One region of the Shewanella sp. SM73 genome, then DNA from elsewhere that is predicted to be linked to it. Evidence: riboswitches for the same ligand, from Rfam matches in the RefSeq annotation. Region 1 holds a riboswitch; the other holds the start of a gene.

Region 1 (7,883 bases):
ACTGCCTGTGAGGTCAGGTGCTGGGCCAGAGTCTGCATGTTATGTCCTTTAGAGGTTCAACAATGAGGTCAATTTCGTTATTTGCCGCGAATGATAACTCAGTTAGTCGACAATTTCAGCGATGTTGCTGATGCTTTTAGCGAATATTGGGGCTTTTTGGGATTATTTGGATTGAGCTTGGCGCAAGGGCCTAATTTGTATCGGCATATTGCATGCTCTTTCTATTTATAGGCGGCCTCTGGCACAATGTCGGCTTGTTTTTAATCGCTGACATCTTAGGCGATTATGCTCCCAAGGAATAATAATGATTAAAAATAGGTTAACTTGGTTCCCTGCGTGCTCACTTAAGGTGCGCGCCGTTCCCCTACTGATAGCGAGCCAAATGGCCATGATTTCGACAGCTATGTTTTCAATTACCCCAGCTTATGCAATGGAAGGCGGCAAACTTCCACTGACGATTGAGCGAATGAATGCCTCGCCCGCATTAGCGGGCACCAGTCCTCGTGGTTTGAAATTGTCACCCGATGGTCAGCGTGTCACTTATCTTGCGGGCCGTAAAGACAATCAAAATTTTTATGATCTCTGGCAGATGGATGTAAAGACGGGCAAATCTAGCCTATTGCTCAATGCCGATAAGTTGGCAAGCAATGAATTATCCGATGAAGAAAAGGCCCGCCGCGAACGCCAACGTATTTATGGCGAAGGCATTATGGAGTACTTCTGGGCCGATGATAGCCAAGCGCTATTAATTCCGGCTGCTGGTAATCTGTATTACTTTTCTCTTACCGATAGTAGCGTGACTCAATTGCCGATTGGCGAAGGGTTTGCTACAGATGCACGCTTATCGCCCAAGGGGCATTTTGTGTCTTTCGTGCGGGATCAAAACTTGTATGTGTTAGATCTGGCGACGAAAAAACTCCAAGCTATGACGAGCGATGGCGGCGGTGCGATTAAAAATGCCATGGCCGAGTTTGTCGCTCAGGAGGAAATGGATCGCATGACAGGTTATTGGTGGGCGCCCGATGAATCGGCCATCGCCTTTACCCGTATTGATGAGTCCGGTGTCGAGCAAGTAACCCGTAACGAAATCTATGCTGATGGTATTAAACTTACTGAGCAGCGCTATCCCTATGCCGGCAAAAACAACGTCGATATCGCCCTCGGTGTGGTCACGTTAAAAGATAAGGCTATCAATTGGGTGACCCTGCGCGAAGAGAACAGCGAAGACAAGAGCAAAGATATTTACCTGCCGCGGGTCGATTGGCTGCCCGATAGCAAACATTTGTCGTTCCAGTGGCAGAGTCGCGATCAACATAAGCTAGATTTGCAACTGGTGGCGTTAGATTCACTGACTAAGCCAAAAACCTTAGTGAAAGAACGCAGTAACGCTTGGGTGAACCTCAATAACGATCTGCACTTTTTAAAACAACAATCGGCTTTTATTTGGGCATCTGAGCGTGACGGTTTTAATCATCTGTATCTTTTTGACTTAAAAGGCAAACTTAAAACCCAATTGACTCAGGGCGAGTGGGTTGTCGATGCGTTGGAATACATAGATGAAACCGCTGGTTGGGTATATTTCACTGGCCGCAAAGATATGCCAATCGAGAAACAACTTTATCGCGTGCCTTTAGCGGGTGGCAAGGTTGAGCGGGTAAGCAAGCAAGCGGGTATGCACGATCCTGTGTTTGCCGACAATCAAAGTGTGTATCTGGATTATTTCAATAGCTTATCTCAGCCACCGCAGGTAAGTTTACACGGTGACAAGGGCCAACAACTGGCTTGGGTTGAGCAAAATGCGGTCAAGCAAGGCCATCCTTTATATGACTATGCGGGTCTGTGGCAAATCCCTGAATTTGGTGAACTGAAAGCCGAAGATGGCCAAGTGTTGCAAACCCGTTTATTCAAACCTGTGCCGTTTGATGCGAGCAATAAATACCCTGTCGTCGTGCGGGTTTACGGTGGGCCGCACGCACAGTTAGTGACCAACAGTTGGAGCGAGCAGGACTACTTTACCCAGTATCTGGTTCAACAAGGCTATGTGGTGTTCCAGTTGGATAACCGCGGCAGCGCCCACAGGGGCACAAAGTTTGAGCAAGTGATTTACCGTCACTTGGGCGAAGCTGAAGTCAAGGATCAAAAAGTGGGAGTGGACTATTTACGCAGTCTGCCATTTGTCGATGCCGATAATGTGGCAATTTACGGCCACAGTTACGGCGGTTACATGGCCTTGATGAGTTTATTTAAGGCGCCGGATTACTTTAAAGCCGCGATTTCGGGTGCACCTGTAACCGACTGGCGCTTATATGACACCCATTATACTGAGCGTTACTTAGCCCATCCTGAGGGGAATGAAAAAGGTTATGAAGCCAGCAGTGTGTTCCCTTATGTGAAAAACTATCAAGCGGGTTTGTTGATGTATCACGGCATGGCCGATGATAACGTCTTGTTTGAAAACAGCACTCGGGTTTATAAGGCGTTGCAGGATGAGGGCAAACTGTTCCAGATGATCGATTATCCTGGATCTAAACATTCGATGCGTGGCGAGAAAGTGCGTAATCACTTATATCGCTCACTGGCAGATTTCCTCGATAGGCAGTTGAAAAACGCCAAATAGTAGGCATAAAAAAACCAGATCCTAGGATCTGGTTTTTTTGAATCGATTCTTATCAAACCAATTAATGCGGATGTTGCTTAGCGGGCATTAGCCTTCTAAGTTACCGCAAAAACGATAGCCTTCACCGTGAATAGTCGCGATGATTTCTGGCGTATCTGGTAAGCTTTCGAAATGCTTACGGATACGACGGATAGTCACGTCTACAGTACGATCGTGTGGCTTAAGTTCACGGCCAGTCATTTTCATCAGTAGATCGGCACGAGTCAAAATTTTGCCTGGGTTTTCAACAAAGTGCAGCATAGCGCGGAACTCGCTACGTGGCAGTTTGTAAGATTCACCCTGTGGGCTCACTAATGAACGGCTGTTGATCTCTAAGCTCCAATCATTGAAGCGGTAGTATTCTACTGAGCTCTTTTCTTCGACTTCAGCGCCAGCGCTGTTGACACGAGTCAGAAGGTTACGAGCACGAATCGTTAATTCACGTGGGTTGAACGGCTTGGTAATATAATCGTCCGCGCCAATTTCAAGTCCAAGAATTTTGTCGACTTCGTTGTCACGACCTGTCAGGAAGATAAGACCGATGTTGTTGATTTCACGTAGTTCACGTGCCAACAATAGACCATTCTTACCTGGCAAGTTAATGTCCATAACGACCAAGTTAATTTTGTTTTCCTGCATAGCCTTATGCATTTCTGCGCCATCATTGGCCTCAGTTACCACATACCCTTCTGCCTCGAAAATACTTCTCAGCGTGTTACGGGTAACGGCTTCATCTTCAACGATCAGAATGTGCGGATTTTGCATATTATTTACCTAAATTTTAATCAGTTTATACTAACCAATAAGAGCAACTTACTTCGGGCTCTTATATTCATAAAAGCGTTGATACTTCCTTGAACTGCTTTGTGCTCAAAAGGAAAATCTTTACGGTGACATCTATATCTGGATGTAGATTAAGTGCACGTTTAAGTGTAATACGAGAAAACGTAATCAGTACCAACTTCGATAAGCAATAGTTAGAATAAGTTCCTTAACTATTGTTTTTTTAAATGTTTAAAAGACAAATCAAATGTAGAACAGATTTTAAACAGATGCCCGGTCAGTTCACGTTACTTTAAGCGATATATGTAACAAACTGTATTGAACGATAAGCATCTTGCTCAATCTGTTTCAACTCACCAGTACGTACATTGTACTCGTTTTAGTCATTTGTTAACAAATGAAATGTTAACAAATTTTAGGTGAGCAGGGGTTTTTACCATGATATTTACTTTAGCTATTGATTAGTATAACTAATGTATTTCTTATTCCTGTGAGCCAGTTCACGCCTCTTTGGATTTTACAATCACTCTGCTACACTAGCTTGGGTTCATTTTTCGACTAGACTACCAATGGACAATACGACTCAAAATTTGTGGCAATGTTACCAAGCGCCGTTGTTTTTGCTGACTCAAGCATTATCCTGTGATTTTTCCTTTGCTGTTATTACCGCTCATAATCCCGCTTCAAAGCTTCTCTCTCCTAGCCAAAACCGTTTACTCGATCGCCAACTTCTCCGTGAAATTGAATTACTCGGTAGCCCTTATCGTGCTTTAGTGGGCGCAGCACCGAATTTATCCCACATGGAAAAAAGTTGGGCCGTGTTTATCGATAGAACGATGGCATTGCAATTGGGTAAGAAATTTAATCAATATGCGATTTATGTTGTCGAACAAGGGGATGTGAGCTTAGTGCCTTGCACCTTGGATGGACATGATGAAGTGTGTTTAGGCAAATTTAGAGATTATGTGCAGCTGGTATACGAGCTACCCGATTTGAACACTTAGTTGTTTTCAAAAGATTTTATTTAAATTGTTCATTTGTTATGAAATTAGCATTGACTTCATTAGGGGTTTATTGCTACTTTTTTCGTCCCTTTCCTAGGAAAGGAACAGAAGAGGAGCGTTAACTAGGTAGTCGGTCAGAGGAGCACAAACTCCAGCGATGACTGATGAGGGAGATTAGCGCCGAGGCATAGATATGGTTGCTGCATGTTTATGTCGGTCGCTCAGGCTGAATCCTGACGATTGTCACCTGTAATTGGTGGAGAGCTTCTGGTGACGATTGCTGTTTCCCTTCTTTTGGGGTGCGTTATCATTGAGCACCAGGCTCTTCGAACGAAGTTAGTTCGGAGTGTGATCATGTTAGTTAATCAATATTTTATTCAATCTGCGTTTATTTCTTGCCCTACGTGTTTCACGGAGGTGCGCTAATGTCCTTCGTTGTCGCAAAATTTGGTGGCACCTCAGTCGCCGACTATAACGCTATGAATCGCTGTGCCGACATAGTGTTAGCTAATCCTGATTGCCGTTTAGTCGTGGTCAGCGCTTCGAGCGGCGTGACTAATTTGCTAGTGGAATTGACCCAAGAATCGATCAACGACGATGGACGATTACAGCGATTAAAACAAATTGCCCAAATTCAATATGCGATTTTAGATAAGCTCGGTCGTCCTAACGATGTGGCCGCCGCATTAGATAAATTATTGAGTCGCATGTCGGTATTGAGTGAAGCGCTCGCATCACAACGCAGCAAAGCGACTATGGATGAGTTGTTGTCCCTCGGTGAGCAATGTTCTTCGGCGTTGTTTTCGGCGGTGATCCGCGAGAAAGGTGTTAACTCCAGTGCCTTCGATGTGCGCCGAGTGTTACGTACTGACAGCCACTTTGGCCGCGCGGAACCTCAGGTTGAGCAGATTGCGACTTTAGCTCGTGATTATCTACAGCCACTGTTAGCGGAACAAGTGATTGTCACGCAAGGCTTTATCGGTGCCGATGAAGCGGGACAAACAACAACGTTAGGTCGTGGTGGTAGTGACTATTCTGCTGCACTGTTAGCTGAAGCGTTACGCGCCTCAGCAGTCGAGATTTGGACCGATGTTGCGGGGATTTATACAACCGATCCGCGTCTTGCGCCCAATGCCTTTCCGATTGCCGAGATCAGTTTCAATGAGGCTGCCGAGATGGCGACCTTTGGTGCCAAGGTATTGCACCCAGCGACTATTCTTCCTGCCGTTCGTCAGCAAATTCAAGTGTTTGTGGGTTCAAGTAAAGAGCCTGAAAAGGGCGGGACTTGGATCCGTCATCAAGTGGAAGATGCGCCCGTATTCCGCGCTGTGGCTTTGCGCCGCGATCAAACCCTGTTAAATCTTCACAGCTTGCAAATGCTGCATGCGCAGGGCTTTTTAGCGGAAACCTTTGCGACATTAGCGCGACATAAGATCAGTGTGGATTTGATTACCACATCAGAAGTGAATGTGTCTCTAACCCTCGATAAAACTGGTTCAGATTCGAGTGGTCAAGGTCTGTTGAGTGAGGCATTGCTGCAAGAATTATCACAGCATTGTCGTGTGCGCGTCGAAGATGGACTGGCCTTGGTGGCGATTATCGGTAATCGCATCGCGACGACGCCTGGTATTTGTCGTCGTGTGTTTGAAGTGTTAGAACCACACAATGTTCGGATGATTTGCCAAGGCGCCAGCCCACATAACCTGTGTGTGTTAGTGGCCGAAGCGGAAGCGGCGCAAGTGGTTAAATCGCTGCATCAAAATCTGTTCGAAGGCGTTTAGTATGTTGCCGACAACATCGTCTCTGCAAATCGGGGAGCTTGCCGCAGGGCAAGCGCTCACCTTGCCTATCTACCATTTCAAACCGAGTGACGATAAGGCGAATGGCCCCAAAGTGTATATTCAGGCCAATGTCCACGGTGCTGAAGTTCAAGGTAATGCGGTGATTTATCAGTTGATGAAGCAGCTTGAACACTGTGACATCCGCGGCGAAATCACTTTAGTGCCATTGGCCAATCCACTCGGGATCAACCAAAAAAGTGGTGAGTTTACCCTTGGCCGATTTGATCCTATTACGGGCGCGAACTGGAATCGTGAGTATTTGAATCATGCAATCGATTTGCCGACTTGGTATGGGGAACATGCCAAGCTGAGTGATAGCGAGCTGATCCAAGCCTATCGCAGTACTTTGGTTGAAGCTTGTCAGCAAAAATTGCGTTATGAATGGGGCATCACCACGGGTCATAGACTTGCGGTTAACCTGCAGATTATGACCCATGGCGCGGATATAGTGCTCGATCTGCACACAGGTCCTAAGTCTTGTAAGCACTTGTATTGTCCTGAATATGACTTAGCTGCTGCGCAGTTTTTGTCGATCCCTTATACGCTCATTATCCCCAATGCCTTTGGTGGCGCCATGGATGAGGCGGCGTTTTGTCCTTGGTGGCAATTGAGTGATTTTGCAAAATCTCAAGGGCGCGATTTAGGGGTTACAGTGTCAGCGTTAACCTTGGAATTGGCGAGCCAAGAGCGCGTCTGTCTTGAGGATGCACGGGTTGATGCACAAGGGATTTTGGCATATTTAAGCCACCGAGGCGTAATAGCTGAAACCGTTGCGCCCGCTAAAATGCAGCGCTTTGGTTGTTACCTTAAGGACTATAAAAAGTATCACGCGCCAAGTGCTGGATTAGTGGAATACCTCGCGCCTGTGGGTGAACCTCTGGCAGCGGGACAGCCCTTAGTGAATTTACTGCGTATGGATTTATACGGTACAGCGGATGAGCTAAAGACGGTCAGTTTACCGCAGGACTGCGTGCCGATTTTGCACTTTGCTTCGGCGTCTGTGCACCAAGGAACAGAGCTTTATAAAGTCATGACTCATGTGTTTGAGTTGCCAACGACATAATCGCCCGCTTAGAGCATAAGCATTAGCTCATAACATTCAGCTTATAAGAATGAACGAAAACAACGCCAATCCTAATTGATTGGCTTTGTTGTGTTAAGGTGGCTATAACCACTTAAATCGATAAAACAGCGCCATTTGCAGGGCGACGAGTGAGATTAATATGCCGCAGAAGGTGGCGAAGGCCCAAGTGTTGTCCGCGCCCGGTATCCCGCCAATATTGACCCCAAGTAAGCCTGTTAAAAAGCCCAACGGTAAGAAGATTGCTGACACTAAGGATAAGAAATATAAGCGTTTGTTGAGTTGCTCCGATTGCTGACTGAGTAATTCTTCTTGAGTTACATTAGCCCTATCGCGCAGGGCATCGAGATCTTCAATGGTGCGGATAAGTTTATCGTTTGTTTCCCTCAGCTTGAGTCGCTCAGTATCTTTAAATAGGCTGAATTGCTCGGAAATCATTTTCGAGAATGCTTCGCGCTGTGGGGCTAAATAGCGGCGAATGGCTACAGTTTGACGGCGCAGTTCGGCGATATCGGTAC
Region 2 (7,883 bases), on a different contig from region 1:
TCGGCTTCAAGTTTAGGTAAGGACACGCTTCCGCGCGTTGCAGCATTATTAGATGTCGCGCAAATCTCAGAAGTTATTACCGTCGTCAATGCCGATACCTTTGTGCGCCCTGTGTATGCGGGTAACGCCTTAGCGACAGTGCAAAGCCATGATGCCATTAAAGTGATAACAGTGCGCGCCAGTGCGTTTGACGCTGCGCCAGAAGGTAACAGTGCAGCTGTGACGACACTTGATAAAGTGTTTGAAGCGAGAACTCAGTTTGTTTCTCAATCGCTGACAGTTTCTGCCCGTCCAGAGTTAGGCAATGCTGGCATTATTGTATCTGGTGGCCGAGGCATGGGCAGTGGTGAAAACTTCGGCATGTTAGAGCAACTTGCTGACAAGCTCGGTGCAGCAGTTGGCGCATCACGCGCCGCAGTTGACGCAGGTTTTGTGCCTAACGATTTACAAGTAGGTCAAACCGGTAAAATCGTTGCGCCAAACTTGTATATTGCCGTCGGTATTTCTGGCGCGATTCAACATTTAGCCGGCATGAAAGACGCTAAAGTCATCGTTGCAATCAACAAAGATCCTGAAGCGCCGATTTTTCAAGTTGCCGATTATGGACTCGTTGCTGATCTGTTTGAGGCGGTTCCTGAGCTGATTACAAGTCTCAGTTGATTTTATCTGTGATCTAGGTCACATTAAGTGGCTTTGCGGTAGCATCTGCTAAGCCGCTTATGTTTTTATGTGCCTCACGCCCGTGCAAGGGCGTTCTTAGAAGTAGAGGCGCGCCAAATATTAGTAGTGATCAGTAGGGTGATTCCGTTGATCGATTGCGAAAGGATTTGGTGCCGAAGTGGTTCGATTTATCACGATCAACTGCTGGGGTTGTACCTAATAGGTGCAGCACTGCCATAGTATTTTCCGATATGGATTTTGGGAATAGTTACTATGGAGCGCTACTGATAGGACAGGTGACCTTGGGTATCTATTGCCTTTTCCCACCAGTTCAGTCGCCCTCCATTCGTATTTAACGAAGATAATAATCAATGACTGTTATGAATTATGCCGATTCGGCACTTTCCTTGTTGCCGCCTGCGGTGGCTATCGTGTTGGCGATCTTGACTCGCCGTGTACTGCTTTCTTTGGGGTTAGGTATTTTAATTGGTGCTTTATTGCTCAATCAATTTTCACCTTTAGCAACGGGTGAGTTTGTATTTAATGGCGTTAAAGGGCTTTTTTGGACTGATAAAGGTCTAAATTCGTGGAACTTATATATTCTCGGTTTCTTAATTGTACTGGGAATGATTACAGCGTTAATTACCGTAAGTGGCAGCGCGCGGGCTTTTGCCGATTGGGCTCGTTTACATATACGTAATAAACGTGATGCTAAACTATTGACCATGTTTTTAGGTTGCGTAGTTTTTATTGATGATTATTTCAATAGTTTAGTTGTTGGTTCGGTCGCTCGACCTGTTACCGATCGTTATTATGTTTCCCGTGCTAAGTTAGCTTATTTATTAGATTCTACTGCCGCGCCTGTGTGCGTTATTTCTCCAGTTTCGAGCTGGGGCGCTTATATTATCGCACTCATTGGCGGGATATTAACTGCCCATGGTTTTGCTGATACGGGTCATTTGAGTATTTTTATTCAAATGATCCCAATGAACTTTTACGCAATCTTCTCCTTGTTATTATTACTTTTTGTTGTCTTTATGGGATTAGATGTTGGGCCAATGCGTGAGCATGAGCTCAATGCCCAACGTGGTAATTTATACGATGAGTCTAAAGGATTACCGCCTGGGGCTAACGCGGATTTACCTGAAGCCGAAACCGGTAAGATTTTAGGTCTATTTCTGCCGATTACCGTGTTGGTATTTGCAACCCTCTATTTTATGATTAACAGTGGCGCTCAAGTACTCGCGGCGGAAGGGATTGAATTTAATATTATTTCTGCTTTTGAGAAAACCGATGTCAGTTCATCACTTTTCTTTGGTGCATTAATTGGTCTAGCGGTTTCGCTGATATTGAATTTAGTGCAAGGCGTTGAGAAATTGATGATAGTCAAAGGTATAGTGCAGGGCGCTCGCTCTATGCTGCCGGCGATTTACATCCTGTTATTTGCTTGGACAATCGCAGGTGTGATTGGTCAACTCGAAACCGGTAAGTTTATGGCGAGTTTAGCAACAGGAAATATTCCGTTCGCGTTTTTACCCGCCTTAATGTTTGTGCTAGCAGGTATTACCGCGTTCTCAACTGGTACTAGCTGGGGTACGTTCGGGATCATGTTGCCGATTGCTGCTGATATGGCGATGGGAAGTCACACTGGCATGATGTTGCCTATGCTTGCCTCTGTGCTGGCGGGTGCTGTATTTGGCGATCATTGCTCGCCGATTTCCGACACGACTATCTTGTCGTCTACGGGCGCCAGTTGCCACCACATCGACCATGTGGTGACTCAGCTACCTTATGCACTCATTGCGGCGTTTATTAGCTTAGTGGGTTATGTGGCACTTGGATTTACCGAGTCTGTTGTCGCTGGTTTAGTGGCTTGTAGTGTGGCATTTGTGATCAGTATTATCGTACTTAAAATCAAATCTAAAGGCGCAATTAGCTAGACGTTAATTGAAACCTTTCACTGCAAACGTTCACGACAAATAAGTCAAAATAAATCAGCCAGCATTATGCTGGCTGATTTTTTTGGTTAAGGCTGAGTTTGTCTTTATCTATAGCCTATCGCATTAAGGCTATCAACTCTTAGCTTAGCGTGCTTGATCTAGACCGCGGCGTTTAAGTAAGCCTTCTGTGGTGGGTTCTTGTCCGCGGAAGTTTTTGTAGGCGTCCATTGGCGCTATGCTATTACCCACTTCACGGATCGTTTTGCGGTACTTCATGCCGATTTCACGATTGAGCCCGCCTTGGGTTTGTACATAGGCAAACGCATCCGCCGCTAAAATCTCACTCCACATATAAGCGTAATAACTTGCCGAGTAACCGCCGGGGAAGGCGTGGGCAAAATAGGTCGACTTATAACGCGGAGGTACGGCACTAATGTTTAAGCCGTGCTTTTTCAAAGCATTGGCTTCAAAGGTTGGTACATCTTGCAGCGGGGTATCTGGGCTTAATGAATGCCATTCCATGTCTACTAATGCAGCGGCCATGTATTCCAGTGTGTCAAAGCCTTGGTTGAAACTGCCAGATTTCAGTAGTTTTTGCAGCAGTTCATCGGGAATGGGTTTGCCCGTTTCGTAGTGTTTCGCGTAGTTCGCTAACACTTTTGGATGGGCTGCCCAATCTTCTTCAAACGTCGATGGAAATTCGACAAAGTCGCGTGAAACCGAGGTACCCGCCAGACTTGGATAAGTCACTTTAGAGAACATGCCGTGGGTGCCGTGACCCATTTCATGGAACATAGTGGTGACTTCGTTATAGCTGACGAAGGTGGGTTGACCTTCGGGCGCTTTCTTTATGTTCATCACGTTGACGACCACAGGTTTAGTGCCTTCGAGGAAGGATTGACCGACGAACGAACTCATCCAAGCGCCACCACGTTTACCTTCACGGGCAAAATAGTCGGCGTAGAAAATGGCCATGCTTGAGCCATCGGCATCAAACATTTCGTAGGCTTTCACATCGGGATGGTAAACCGGTAAATCTGGGCGTGGTTTTAAGGTGACGCCATAGAGTTCTTTGAGTGTGTAGAATACGCCGTCTTCGAGCACACGGTTAAACTCGAAGTATGGGCGAATGCTATTGGCATCGAGGGCGTATTTTTCTTGGCGAACTTTTTCTGCGTAAAACTCCCAGTCCCACGGTGCCAGTTCAAATTTCCCACCGGTTTTAGTGATCATGGCTTGAATGTCGGCCGCTTCTTTCTCTGTGTTAGCAACTACCGCAGGCACCATTGAACCAAACATGCTGTAAACCGCTTCGGGTGTTTTGGCCATTTGCGGTGCTAATCGATAACTTGCCCAGTTTTCATAGCCTAATAGTGTTGCGCGCTCGGCTCTGAGTTTCGCTAAACGAGATACGAGTGACGCAGTTTCGTTTTCACCAGTTAAGCCACGGTTCGCTGAGGCTTCCCAAATACGCTGGCGTAGCTCACGGTTTTCCAGTGATGCCAACACAGGTTGGCGAGTGGTGTTGGTGATGTTAATCAGATACTTGCCATCGTGACCGGCCGCTTTGGCATCGTTCGCGGCTGAAGCTATTTCACCGTCGGTTAATCCAGCAAGTTCACTTTTTGAATCCACCACAACGGCGATTTCTTTGGTTAAGCGTAATAAACGCTGAGAGAACTCATTCGTTAGTGTTGATTGTTCTTCATTTAACGCGCGGATTTTAACTTTTTGTTCATCGGTAAGTTTAGCGCCAGCCATGATAAAGCGTTGGTGATACACCTCAACCAAACGCACGGCTTCTGGGGTTAACCCTAAGTTGGTGCGGTCGTTATAGATGGCTTCGATACGGGCAAATAGCGCTGGGTTTAAGTTGATATTATCTGAGTGGGCCGCCATTTTTGGCGCCATTTCGCCTTGGATTTTACGCAGTTCTGGATTGCTGTTTGACCCTGCTAAATTATAAAACACGCTTGATGCACGGTTGAGTAGGGCGCCGCTTTTCTCCATAGCCACAATCGTATTATCGAAGGTTGCTGCTGCCGGATTATTGGCTATTGCGAGAATTTCTTGGTACTGCTCTGCCATGCCTTGCTCTAGGGCTGGCGCGAAGTGCTCATTCTTAATGAGGCTAAAATCGGGTGCTTGATATTGCAGGTTACTGGCTTGGAACAGCGGATTTTGGTTTTGTACCGAGATAACGTTAGGTGCTTTAGTTTCTGTGCTGCTGCAACCTGCCATGAATCCGGCGGTGAGAGTGGCGCCGATGGCGATGGCAATAAAACTTTTACGCATAATTGAGTGACTTCCTTTGAATTGTTGTTTTTTAGGACTGTAACGTTAGTAACTTAAATAGGGCTGAAAATGGCTTGTTATCGGGAATGTCTAAGTAAAAAAGGAGCCTCGCATTAGCGAGACTCCTTTGGCTATTTCCTTGCAGGGAAAATAGGTACCGCTTTTTACTTACTTCTTAATCACGCGATGATGAGATGATTAATTAGCGAGTAAACTTGTGGTATTTATCAATACCAGAACTTCTACCTGTGTCATGACATACTGCACAGGATTCAGAGGTCGGTTGTTTAAACCAGTCAGCAACCTTTGGTATGCTGATTTCACCACCGTTGCTTGCCATATGCGCCTTAGCTGAATCGCTAGTGTGGCAGGCATAACAGTTAGCGGTGACTGGGCTTGTCATTTTGCTACCTGGCTCAGCGATGTATTGATTTGGCACTTTGCTTAAATCAATCGCTTTTTCATGACAGGCAACGCAGCTAGTAGAGGCTTCAATCGCGCCTGCACCGTTAGCGGTTTGCGCTTGAGTTCCATCAGCTTTAACTTCACCGACTTTAGCGCCATTACCCCAGTGCCAGCTGTGCACCATAGGACCAAAACCTGCGCCTAAGGCTGCTGAAGTACGTTCCATGCCGTTGTCATGGCAGGCGATACAAGCTTTACCACCTTCATCGAAGGCACCATTTTTGTGGAACGCAGTGGCATCGTTGTGACAAGTAGTACAGCTGTTAGTACTCGCTATCTCACGACGTTCGAAGCCAGAGACCTTTTGAGTGGTGACAGGGTTAACGACATCTGAGTAAGCCGTAAAGGATATGCCCATAGAACCATCATAACCTGTCGCTCTTAGGTTGCCATTACTTTGGTAGCGTTGCTTACCATCATATTCCATCCAACCAGCGGTACTGAATGTCACGCGGGCAGAATAAACATAGTTAGCATTCACTGCGCTGATATCTGTCAGTAAATGACAGATATTTTTAGTGCCGTCAGTGTTGTAACCATAGTAGTAGTTAGTACGGTTACCTGGGCGACCCACTAAGCTGCCATTTTCATAGGAATGTAAATAAGCGCCCGCATAAACTACGGGTTTCTTAGCGTCATATACTAGCGGGCTAGAATAGTTAAAGTTGTCTTTAATGCTAAAGACGTTACCATCGGTGTCTTTCACTGTCAGCGTTGTACACCAGCCTGGGGCGGTTACTGCAGCCGCAGCACCTGTCGGCGCATAGTGGTCTGTCTTGGTAGAAATATCATCTACTTTAACAGGTGTTGATAGACTCAATTTATACTTAGCGCGAATCGCTTGGCGTTCGGTTATACCCGCTTTGCTTTCGTGCATAATGCGCAGATCCGCACCATTACTTGGGATAATAGCCCCTGGTACGCCACCACTGTCATGGCAATCAATACAACCTGGTCCAGCTACGTTGATGTTTTTAGGTGCTTCAACGTGACAAGATGTACAGTTTTGTACTGAAAAGTCTTTAGTAAAATCTTGGTGATTGATATGACCAATTTTAGATAGGGTGTTTGTCGCATAGCCACCCGTAGAGAAACCTTCAGCATTGACAACTGCGCGGCTAACTGAGCCGTGACACACTAAACAGCCTTCCACGAAGGTGACTTCGCTGTCCATGCCAGTAGCGACATAGCTTGCATGACGACGAGGACTTGTTGAGTAGTCGATATGGCAAGAGTAACAACTATCAGTTGTGGTTGAATGGGTGCCTTCAGGTTTGTTAACGACCAGAGGTTTAGAGGTCGCAATACCATTATTACCACCGACACGTAACCAAACGATACCTTCAGTGCTTGGATTAACCCCTTTCATTGGTACTTTAAATTGGTAATGACCATCAGCTAAAGCGGTCAATTCAGCACCGACGGTTGCTTGAGTTGCTTCACCGCCAATATGGACGTTATCTGTAACACCATTTTTATCAGCTTCGGTGCGGTTAGTGATGAAGCCTTTATCTGTTAGTGCCGCCACTTTGGCTTGAGCATTTAACAGTCCGTTGATTAGGTTATTGTTTTCATCTGTAATTTCAAATTCGTAAGTGATACTGCCTTCGCCAAAGCTATAGTTGATCACTTTGACGTTAGTCATAGTAGAACTGGTGACAGGGGGCGGTGTTCCAGGCTCACCGGGTGTTCCAGGTTCACCAGGTGTTCCAGGGATACCGGGCGTTCCTGGTGCTCCATCTACACCATCTTTACCATCATCGCCACAGCCAACAAGGGCGCCAGTTAGTGCTAAGGCAACTAAATATGCCAGTTTTCTAGAGGTGAAAATTCTCATCATAATCTCCATTTGATCCAATATGCGAATAAAGGACGGAGTGGAGCACTAAAGTTTGCAGGGTAGATTAGTGCTTTGACCGTTGGTCTTAATTTGCAAGCTATCGAATACTTTTCTTTTTTTAATTGAGCACGTTTTGTCTCGAATGAAATATTACTGTTAACGCTATGTTTATTTTTTGAGCGCAAGCCCATTTATACCTATTACTTTGGAGGTAGATCGCACTTTTTAAATTTAACTTTTACTAATTTTTCCTTACGAAACAACATTTAAGTTTCAGTTAAGCTTTCATTAACAATTGAACGGCATCGGGGCGTTTTTTATGTTTTTTGCAGGGAAGAGTATTAAATGAAGTGGGCTAGAAATATTTCAGGAGGCGATTGGGGATTAAAATGATTGATAAGTTGGTGTCATTGCAGAATTTCATGATAAAAGCTTAGCGGCTGCTAGTGTTCTGATGTGAAGCGCAATGTTAGACTAGCGCTCAATTTGGCTCTGGTAGCAGACGCGTAAGCGATAACGTTTTTAAAGGGTATAAGTCTTGGCTCAATTGTATTTTTATTATTCGGCAATGAACGCGGGTAAATCCACTTCCCTATTACAGTCATCCTATAACTACCGTGAACGCGGTATGAATACTTTGGTCATGACAGCCTCAATAGATGACAGATATGGCAAAGGTAAAG

The links. Region 1 has a riboswitch for lysine ahead of lysC (lysine-sensitive aspartokinase 3). Riboswitches for the same ligand answer to the same signal wherever they lie in the genome.
Region 2: another riboswitch for lysine. It lies ahead of L5M51_RS15530 (Na+/H+ antiporter NhaC family protein); the one in region 1 lies ahead of lysC (lysine-sensitive aspartokinase 3).

The regions. Positions count from the first base shown of each region.
Region 1 is NZ_JAKKRY010000002.1:252,821-260,703, reverse strand. It holds gene L5M51_RS04355 (class 1 fructose-bisphosphatase) at 1-38, opposite strand, end outside; gene L5M51_RS04350 (S9 family peptidase) at 305-2,617, shown strand; gene arcA (two-component system response regulator ArcA) at 2,705-3,421, opposite strand; gene L5M51_RS04340 (DUF3293 domain-containing protein) at 4,009-4,443, shown strand; lysine riboswitch at 4,544-4,718, shown strand; gene lysC (lysine-sensitive aspartokinase 3) at 4,869-6,224, shown strand; gene L5M51_RS04330 (succinylglutamate desuccinylase/aspartoacylase family protein) at 6,226-7,347, shown strand; gene L5M51_RS04325 (zinc transporter ZntB) at 7,450-7,883, opposite strand, start outside.
Region 2 is NZ_JAKKRY010000011.1:109,538-117,420, forward strand. It holds gene L5M51_RS15525 (electron transfer flavoprotein subunit alpha/FixB family protein) at 1-660, shown strand, start outside; lysine riboswitch at 756-952, shown strand; gene L5M51_RS15530 (Na+/H+ antiporter NhaC family protein) at 1,032-2,600, shown strand; gene L5M51_RS15535 (M3 family metallopeptidase) at 2,745-4,895, opposite strand; gene L5M51_RS15540 (multiheme c-type cytochrome) at 5,098-7,197, opposite strand; gene L5M51_RS15545 (thymidine kinase) at 7,739-7,883, shown strand, end outside.